3 regions of the Mesobacillus thioparans genome follow, and region 2 is predicted to be linked to each of the others. Evidence: riboswitches for the same ligand, from Rfam matches in the RefSeq annotation. Region 2 holds a riboswitch; each other region holds the start of a gene.
What was found. Region 2 has a riboswitch for cyclic di-AMP ahead of ACNAZ4_RS10005 (TrkH family potassium uptake protein). Riboswitches for the same ligand answer to the same signal wherever they lie in the genome.

Region 1: another riboswitch for cyclic di-AMP. It lies ahead of ACNAZ4_RS11335 (TrkH family potassium uptake protein); the one in region 2 lies ahead of ACNAZ4_RS10005 (TrkH family potassium uptake protein).
Region 3: another riboswitch for cyclic di-AMP. It lies ahead of ACNAZ4_RS06450 (potassium channel family protein); the one in region 2 lies ahead of ACNAZ4_RS10005 (TrkH family potassium uptake protein).

The regions. Positions count from the first base shown of each region.
Region 1 covers NZ_CBCSFH010000006.1:14,100-17,225, reverse strand. Annotated here, with positions in the region: gene ACNAZ4_RS11340 (diacylglycerol/lipid kinase family protein) at 29-922, opposite strand; cyclic di-AMP (ydaO/yuaA leader) riboswitch at 1,208-1,350, shown strand; gene ACNAZ4_RS11335 (TrkH family potassium uptake protein) at 1,529-2,869, shown strand; gene ACNAZ4_RS11330 (potassium channel family protein) at 2,883-3,126, shown strand, end outside.
Region 2 covers NZ_CBCSFH010000004.1:267,500-270,625, forward strand. Annotated here, with positions in the region: gene ACNAZ4_RS10005 (TrkH family potassium uptake protein) at 1-1,349, opposite strand, end outside; cyclic di-AMP (ydaO/yuaA leader) riboswitch at 1,443-1,593, opposite strand; gene ACNAZ4_RS10010 (hypothetical protein) at 1,780-1,935, shown strand; gene ACNAZ4_RS10015 (DUF4179 domain-containing protein) at 2,067-3,126, opposite strand, start outside.
Region 3 covers NZ_CBCSFH010000002.1:393,417-396,542, forward strand. Annotated here, with positions in the region: gene ACNAZ4_RS06445 (TrkH family potassium uptake protein) at 1-1,286, opposite strand, end outside; gene ACNAZ4_RS06450 (potassium channel family protein) at 1,287-1,943, opposite strand; cyclic di-AMP (ydaO/yuaA leader) riboswitch at 2,013-2,169, opposite strand; gene ACNAZ4_RS06455 (hypothetical protein) at 2,285-2,452, opposite strand; gene ACNAZ4_RS06460 (hypothetical protein) at 2,509-2,910, opposite strand.

The DNA.
Region 1 (3,126 bases), on a different contig from region 2:
GAAACCTGAGCCAGGGTGAAGTCCCTGTTCAGGTTTTTTGATTAGATGGCACAAAAATATCGAGATGACCCGGGAGGACTTTTCCACTGAACGGCAGCGGTTCTCCTTCTTCTCCGTCGATATTCACCACATGCGCTTTGTCGGAGGTTACATTCAGATAGGATGAACGTATATATTCGACCTCTTTGCTTTCTTCCAATTCTCCTTTTAAAAGGGAAGGGATGAGTGTAGCGATTTTTGGGATGGATAGCTTTTTGATGATAAATGTATGGAATTCACCGTCATTTACGTCTGCTTCAGGAGCAAGTGCCTCAAATCCGCCAACGGAATTTGTCAGGGCTGTTAGCAAAAGGTAGGTTTCTCCTTCCCATTTCCCGCCTTCGTGTTCTACACTGATTTCAATCGCTTCACCATTCAGGAAGGACTTAGCTCCTTCCATAAAATAAGCCAGTGGACCGAGCCTGGTTTTTTGTTCGGCGCTCACATTATAAGAGGCTTCTGCAATCGCTCCAACGGCAAGAACATTAGCAAAATAAGACTCATTAACCTTGCCGATATCGACAGGACGAGGATTTTGTTCCTCCAAAATTGAAATTGCTTTATAAGGGTCCAACGGGATATTGAGCGCCCTGGCAAAATCATTGATTGTCCCGAGCGGAATGATCCCAAAAGCAGGCCGGTGTTCTTGTTCGGCTAGTCCGTTGATGGCTTCATTGATTGTTCCGTCGCCGCCCATAGCTATGACTGCATCATACATACCAACGCAGGCTTCGGTCGCAAATGCAGCGGCATCGCCCTCTTTTTCCGTTTTTCTGATCTCTATTTCCTCATATTTGCTTCGCAAGGTTTCTTCTATTTTTTCTGCATAATCATTCGCTTTTTCTTTTCCTGAAGAAGGATTCAATATAATCATCGCTTTCATCCGAAACCACCTCCAAACAGTTTTGATAACCCTATTATTTACCTTTAATTCCCCGACTATAAACCGCGTCCCAAGGGCGGACAGATTGGTTACTGACTTAACGGGAGTGTAAAACAAAGAAAAACAGCGATTCAGTGAGAAACTCATTGATATTTTGTCATTATTGGAAAAAAATGAATGGAATACGTCATTTTTGCCTTCCTTTTCATGTTTACAACCGAAATGCGGAGGAGTATGATTACAACAGTTTCATATTTCTGGAACCTAAAACAGAATGAGTTTCATATTTCTAAATCGCTAAATCCGGCAGGAGCGGGGGAACCAATTTTGTGGATACGTCCACTTGGGGTGAAGCCTTATTCTTAAGGCGGGGCTATTCTGAGCCCTAATCCGACAGCTAACTTCGCAAGCGTTGCAGAAGAGGAAGATGAAGCTTGTGTGACGATGATCCAAAAGTCCACAAGGCTGATATCTTTTAGCCTCTGGGGGCTTTTTTGTTTTGCATGATTATAGATGCTCCAATTATATCAGGAGCCAATCAAGCATTAGTCCCTGCAAGAAATATTAGACGCATAATTCCTCATACTAAGGAAAGAGGGAAGGGCCATGCGCAGTAAATTGTTATTCAGTCTGGACCCGCCAAAAGTGCTTGTCTTCGGGTTCGGCTTGATTATTCTGTTGGGGACATTGTTGCTTACCTTGCCATCCGCCACAGTTGATGGCAGAGGCCTCCCGTTATTGGATGCCTTGTTTACGGCAACATCCGCAACTTGTGTAACAGGCCTTGTTGTCGTCGACACAGGTGATACCTTCACCAAGTTTGGGGAAATGATCATCCTGTCGATGATCCAGATTGGCGGGCTTGGTTTCATGAGCTTTGCCACACTGCTTGCATTTATTTTAGGAAAAAGAATTTCGTTCAAAGAAAGGCTGATTATCCAGGAGTCATTGAATAACGAGACGGTCGAAGGGATTGTCAGGCTTGTCAAACGGATTTTCCTTTTTACAGCGGTAATCGAGATTGCAGGCGGAGTCATTCTATCGATGCGATTTTCACAGAATATGGCTGCAGGAAAAGCCATTTACTATGGGTTTTTTCACGCGATTTCGAACTTCAATAATGCCGGATTTGATATAATGGGTGGATACAAAGGGCTTACCGCATATACTTCAGACCCAATCGTCAATATCACGATGATCACTTTGATCAGCTTTGGCGGCATCGGCTTCATTGTCATGAACGAGCTGTATGAATATCGAAGGACTAGAAGGCTATCGCTGCATTCGAAAATCGTCCTCAGCGTATCCGGTATCCTTGTGTTCGCAGGCGCGCTGATGATTTTCATTCTTGAATACAAGAACCCATCGACCTTGAAGCCTATGTCGATGACTGGTAAAATGTTCGGGGCGCTATACCAGGCCGTAACACCAAGAACAGCAGGGTCCAACACCCTGAATATCCCGGACCTTAAACAGTCCACCTTATTTTTGATCATTTTCCTGATGTTCATAGGTGCATCGCCAGGTTCCACCGGCGGAGGCATCAAGACTACTACCTTCGCCATCCTGTTAGGCGCAGTCAAGTCGCAGATTCGCGGCCGCGAAGATGTCACCTTTTTTGGCAGACGAGTGGACTACAGCATTATTTCGAAAGCACTGACGGTTACGCTGATTGCGCTATTTTTAGTAGGTTCGATTACAATGGTTTTGACGATTACGGAACCAGGGAAAGACTTTTTGATGCTCTTTTTTGAGGCTGTATCGGCCTTTTCAACTGTCGGCCTATCGATGGGCTTGACGCCTGAACTGTCATCATATGGAAAAATCCTGATTCTTATAACGATGTTTGCGGGCCGGGTTGGTCCATTGACACTTGCGTTTGCAGTGGCAAGAAAAAGAAAAGAAACTCATTATCGGCATCCAGCTGGAAAAGTGATGATTGGGTAGGAGGATAATAATTATGGCAAAGCAATATGCAGTAATCGGGATGGGGCGCTTCGGATCAAGTGTTGCCACCACCCTTTATCATGAAGGACACGAAGTACTGGCGATTGATAAAAGTGAGCAGCATATCGAAGACTATAAAGAGTTTGTAACACATGCAGTAATCGGGGATTCGACTGATGAGCAGACATTGAGGGCTGTTGGCATCAGGAATTTTGAGACCGTCATTGTTGCCATAGGAGACGACATCCAGGCAAGTA
Region 2 (3,126 bases):
TATCCAACAATCAATCTTTCTTTTGGATAATGGCACTTCGGCTCCGCTTTCCCACGGTTGAACAAGAAAACGAAGGAAAGGATCCCGATTCTTCCGATGAACATCATGGCTATGATGACGACCTTTCCGACGTAACTTAAATCAGGCGTAATCCCCATTGACAAGCCAGTTGTCCCAAAAGCGGAACTGACCTCGAACATGATCTCCATCATCGAGAACTTTTCTGTTGCATTCAGAATGACCACCGCTGCAAAACAGAGGATGATCGCCAAAAAGCTGACGACCACTGATTTCCGAACGTCTTCTTCATGCAGTTCACGGCCAAATACTTTAATAGAGTTATGCCCTTTTGCAAAGTTGATAATGACCAATAAAATCACAGCGAAAGTGGTCGTCCGTATTCCCCCGCCTACCGAACTTGGCGAAGCTCCAATGAACATCAAAAAGCACAGAAGCAGCAATGTCGGGTCAGAAAAATCACTGACATTCATCGTAGCAAGGCCGCCATTCCTTGTGGATGACGATTGAAACCAGGCAAAGAAGAAGGATTCATGCCAATTGTAATCTTTGAAAAAGTGGTTATACTCAAACAGCAAGATGGCGAATGCACCGAAGAACATCAGCGCAAAAAAGGTCATGGAAGTCACCTTGGTATACAAAGAAAAATGTGCTCGATTGTGTTTTTTGCGATTCAGGAAAAAATCCTTCAACTCCACCAAAACAGGGAATCCGATCGCTCCCAGGGTCAGCAGGATGATATTCACAGTTTGCACGAAGTAATCATGCGCAAATGGAATCATAGAGCTTCCCGTAATATCAAAGCCTGCATTCGTCGTTGCACTTACAGCCGCAAACATTCCCTGAAGGTATGCTTCCTCCCATGTCGAAAAAAACCTTAGAAAATAAGTCCCTAAAATCAACGCTCCCAGTGCCTCGATCATCAGGATGATGGTTAATATCTGCCTCATCAGTTTAACCAGACCCGACATATGGGACTGGTTCTGGTCCGTCATGATCAACTGCCGGTCTTTAAGGCCAATTTTTTTACGCATCACAAGCCAAAAAAATGTACCGAGCGTCATGATCCCGATCCCCCCGAACTGGAGGATGAACATCAGGATGAAAACACCTGTTGTACTGAAGGTATCCGGTGTCGACACGACCGTCAGTCCAGTTACACTTACCGCACTCACTGCAGTAAACAAGACATCTATGAATGTCCAGCTCACCCCCGGCTTCAACGCGATCGGCAAGCTAAGTAACGCAGCTGAGATCAAAACAGCGAAAACATAAAATAAAACAATGATCTGAGCCGGTTTTAAACGATTCTTTTTCAATATATTGACCAAAAATACCCCTTCTTTACATTTCAACTTATGATGGAAGTCCCCATCCCTAAAAATCAAAAAAAGACCATCCCAAATAAAGAATGGCCAATAAGACCCTTCCCTCAACCGTGCTTACGGAGTTAGCTGTCGGATTAGGGATTGAGAGCATCCCCTTTTAGCATCACATGCGCTAAAATTCACCCCAAGATAAAATCGCTTTATCAAAAATGGTTCCCCCGCTCATAGGATTCAGCAAAAAGGTTTTCGTTATTAAAATGAATACATATAAATTACTCCTATATTATATTGGTGTCAATGCCAATTTTACATTTCAGACCAAATAAGCATCTAGGGACGGCTCTTCCAAGGACCCCATCTCCCAAGCACATATAAATACTGCTTTAGTAAATACTAATACTGATAAAACGATAACTGAGGAGGAATCTATAATATGGAACAGAATCAACAAAAGCCGAAAAGTAGCACTGCGACAACTCCCCAATTTGCCGGCACAGATGCCCAGCAGGTAAAACAGCAAATCCAAAAAGATGTAGAGGCTGGCCAGGGGGCAATGACCTCCCGAGAAGCAGGAGCCATGCGGGATTAAAAACCACTTTCATGAACTGCACCGAAATTGTCAGACACAAAACTAACAATGGAGGTGCAGTTCATCACGGTGGTTTTTTCTATGCAATCATTTCGATCTTACGTTCATGCGTTGGCTTCTGAGCCACTTCATTATCGGGCAGGAATATCAACCTTTTTATTGTATTGTTTCACATAGTGGATGCCTTCAATCAGAAGGTATTCCGGCTCGGACTTCGTATCGAATACCATCGTGCGCTTATTAAGGATCCTCCCATCCTCTTGTTTTTCCTCAGTCTGATTGATCGTCGTTTTCAGCTCAGTCTGCTTGTTGCCGCTTTCGATCTTTACTCCATCCAACAATAGATTGCTGTCAGTGGCGAATGTGACTTCTACTCCTCTTTCAGTCACCGATATGTCTTGAATCCACAGCTCATTTCCGCCCAGGCTGAATCGGCCTTCTGCAAGAGGAATCTGTTCATCCAGCTTCTTATAGCCAATGAAATCTTTCACGACCAGTTCAAGCGACTCTAACTTTTCCGGCAGGGCATCGAAACGCAACTCAAACTTGCTGCCACTCATAGAGGTCTCTACCCCGCTGCCGAGTTGATCCATGAATCTTCCATTCGCCATTAACTCAACACCCGTAAAGCCATAGTGGATTCGATCGAATGCCGGGACATCCATCGTCCCCTTGATGACCGTTGTAGTGGGAGTGGCCGTGATCGTCTTGAACGTCAGTGTTCCATTATCGACTGCCACCGTTTTTTTAATAGACTGCTTGATCTGTGTTTGCATCGCTTTGTTCGGTTCATAAGGGAAAGTGATTTGCACTTCCTTATTTTCTGGACCCTGGTCGAAATGCAGGGTCAATTTTCGCGCAAACGGATTAACAGGCTCAAAATGCCCGGTCCCCTTCAGCTCAGTTCCCTCATCATTCAGCTTTGCCACACCGCTCTCCACGTGGGCGTTTGTCAGGAAACCGGTGATTTTCCCTGGAGAGAAAAGGTCACTAAGTGTGTCTTCAAGCCCCTGTGGATTAGACAATGTGTAATACATGACCAATTGATTCTCATCCGTCATGATTCCATCAATCACCAGCTCTGTCCCATCAAATAAAGTCGTCCGCTGGTCAACAACCTGCCCCATCCCTTTTTCATTCAAATCCTTCATAGTTCCACTGATGACATCGTCAAAACCGAACAGCTTTTTT
Region 3 (3,126 bases), on a different contig from region 2:
CTTGATTCAGTTGCATTTGCAAGTGAAAAAGCCATTGTCAATGGGCCTAACTTCCCTGCAAACATAACAAAAATAATCACTGCTTTTCCTATCATAGTAAGGGATCCTGTTATTCCCATAGACAATCCTACGGTTCCAAAAGCAGAAATAACCTCAAAAACGACTTGGATGAATGGAGCCTCTTCTGTAATATTTAAAATAAAAATCCCAAAACAAATTAAAAAAAGGGCGATTGTCGATATGGCCAAAGAGCGCAAAACAATCGTAAGGCTGATAGCCCTTTTTCCTAGAACTGTTTCTTCTTTACCCTTCAGAAAAGTAATGACAGAAAATAAAATGACCAAAAACGTTGTTAGTTTTATGCCTCCACCAGTAGAAGCACTACCTGCGCCTATGAACATTAGAATTAAAAACAAGAAAATTGTATCTTCCTGTAAAGCCGATATATCCAGGGAGTTAAATCCAGCAGTTCGCGGTGTTACTGCTTGAAAATAGGAAGCCCATAATTTATCTCCAAGTGAATTCAGACCCCCAAGTGTATTGGGGTTATGGTATTCCAGGACAAAAATAATAAACATGGCCACGAGGTTAATAATGAATGTACCTATAATCATCATTTTGGAGTGGAGGCTCAATTTACCGAAACTCTTTTTCCTCCACATGTCAGCTAAAACCGTAAATCCAATTCCCCCTATGATAAACAGGAAAGTAATCACGATATTGATGATCGGATCACCCACGAATCCCATCAAACTGTCGGACCATAATGCAAAACCGGCATTGTTAAACGCTGAAATTGAATGAAAAAAACTATAATAAAGTCCTTTGGCCCAACCAAATTGAGGCACCCAGCGGATAGCCAGCAGGAACATGGCAATTGTTTCAATCGTTAAGGAAAATATGAACAAATTCCTGACTAACAGGATGACCCCGCCGATGGATGTTTGATTTAATGCCTGCTGCACGACAATTCGCTGTTTAATGCCAATTTTCTTGCCTAATACCATATAAATTAGGATTGCAAAAGACATGATCCCCAATCCTCCCAATTGGATAAGGGAGACAATCACTATTTCACCGAATAGAGTAAAAGTTGATTCGGTATCAACAACAGCCAGACCAGTCACCGTCATGGCTGAGGTAGCTGTGAACAAAGCATTCAGCCAGGTAATGGAGTCTTCCGTTGCAAAAGGCAATTTCAACAAAATGGTTCCTAAGGTTATAAACACAGCAAAGACTAAAACAAGTAACTGGGAAGGATTCAGGTTAATAACGCTTTTTTTCACCTATACCCCTTCTCTCTCGAAACGGTTTATATCCGAGTTGTGGCCCATCACGATCAAAACGTCTCCCATTGAAATGACTTCATCTGCAGGTGGCGAAACAATGATTTCTTGCCCCCTTAGAATGCCAACGATGTTGCATCCATATTTCGCCCTTATATCCAGGTCAGCTAATGACTTATTATGTATTTTTTTCGTAGCCACAATCTCCACCATGCTATACTTTTCCGACAACTCAATATAATCAATGATCTTATCTGAGACAATATGGTTTGCGATCCTTTTGGCCATATCCCGTTCAGGATGGATCACCCGGTCTGCACCCACTTTTTCAAGAACTTTTGCGTGATTATCATTATGTGCTTTAGCCCAAACCGTTGGTACACCCATTTCTTTTAAAATCAGGCATGTCAAAACGCTTGATTCAATATTTCCACCGAAAGAAACAAATACATGATCGATATTTTTAATCCCAACTTGTTTAAGACCTTCTTGATCAATACCGTTGAATTGTACGGCATGGGTTACATACTGTGCGTACTGATCGACTTTATCTTGATCAATGTCAATTGCTAAAACCTCAGCACCTAATTCATAGAACTCTTTTACAAGACTACCTCCAAAACGGCCTAAGCCCAAAACAGCGTATTGCTTTTTCATGTCAATTGCACATCCCTTCAACTTTAAAAAGACCATTCTTAATTAAGAATGGCCAATGGCGTTCATCAACCCTTCTCTCTAATGGACCTGCGGAGTTAGCTGTCGGATTAGGGACTGAGAGTATCCCTTCTTAGCTTTAAGAAGCTAAGATTCACCCCAAGATAAACAATGTTTATCAGAAATGGTTTCCCCGCTCAAAGATTCGGCAAAAAGGTCTTTATGGAAATAATATATAAAGGTACGCCTTTCATTTTCTTTTGTCAAATATTTATTGAACTTGACGTTTTAGACTGGTTGCCGAACCGGCACTCTTACTAGAATGACTGCTTTGATCTCGTTACTCAGTTAGTCTGTTCCTTCTGATAATCTCTGATTTCTAACAAAGTAGAATGAATATTATTTAATGCCACCAAAATAATGCCTAACATCGCAAAGGTTACGATTTCCTGTGTGATAAAGGAAATAACACCAAGAATAAATAAAAACAGTGTATTTTGCCAATCCTTCACTTTACACAACCACCAATCATAAAAAATATATAAAACTCTAACTTGATGATCAATAATTAAAACTCAAGTTTATCTTTATTCCTTCTCCTGAAAAGTATAAATAATAAAATCAATGAAATGATAAACATAATTGCAAAATACAAACTAAATAAACCAGGAATCACTGATGTCATACTATTTGAGTCTTGTGAAAACACGAAAAGTGAACTACAGCTGAATGCCAGTAAATGGACCAATGCCATAATGATAACCGCTTTTCGTGAATGATTGAGATTCGATTCCTGTAGACCTTTTATCTTTTTAGACAAATGAACGGTAAAAATTAATAAAGCCAGAGCATAAATCATCACCAGTACGTACAAAGGAATCATTGAAGGCGTGAGGTGAAGGTTGAAGATGTGCTCCGCAATCCCCTTTTCATCTAGCCAAAAAGCCAGGTGTGCCACAAATAGAACCATACAGACTCCTAGAAATTTCAATTCACTCATCACTATTTGAAAATACATATTCTTAGTTGACATAGCCACTCACTTTCAATCAATTTTTTCTTTTTCTAACATTCTTATATCAAAAATCAGCAATTGAAATGCTGAAAATGAAACTATTGGTAAAATGAATATAAGGTGATAAGAAATGGTGCTTCCGTAACTTGGGCCTCTACTAAAATATTAGCT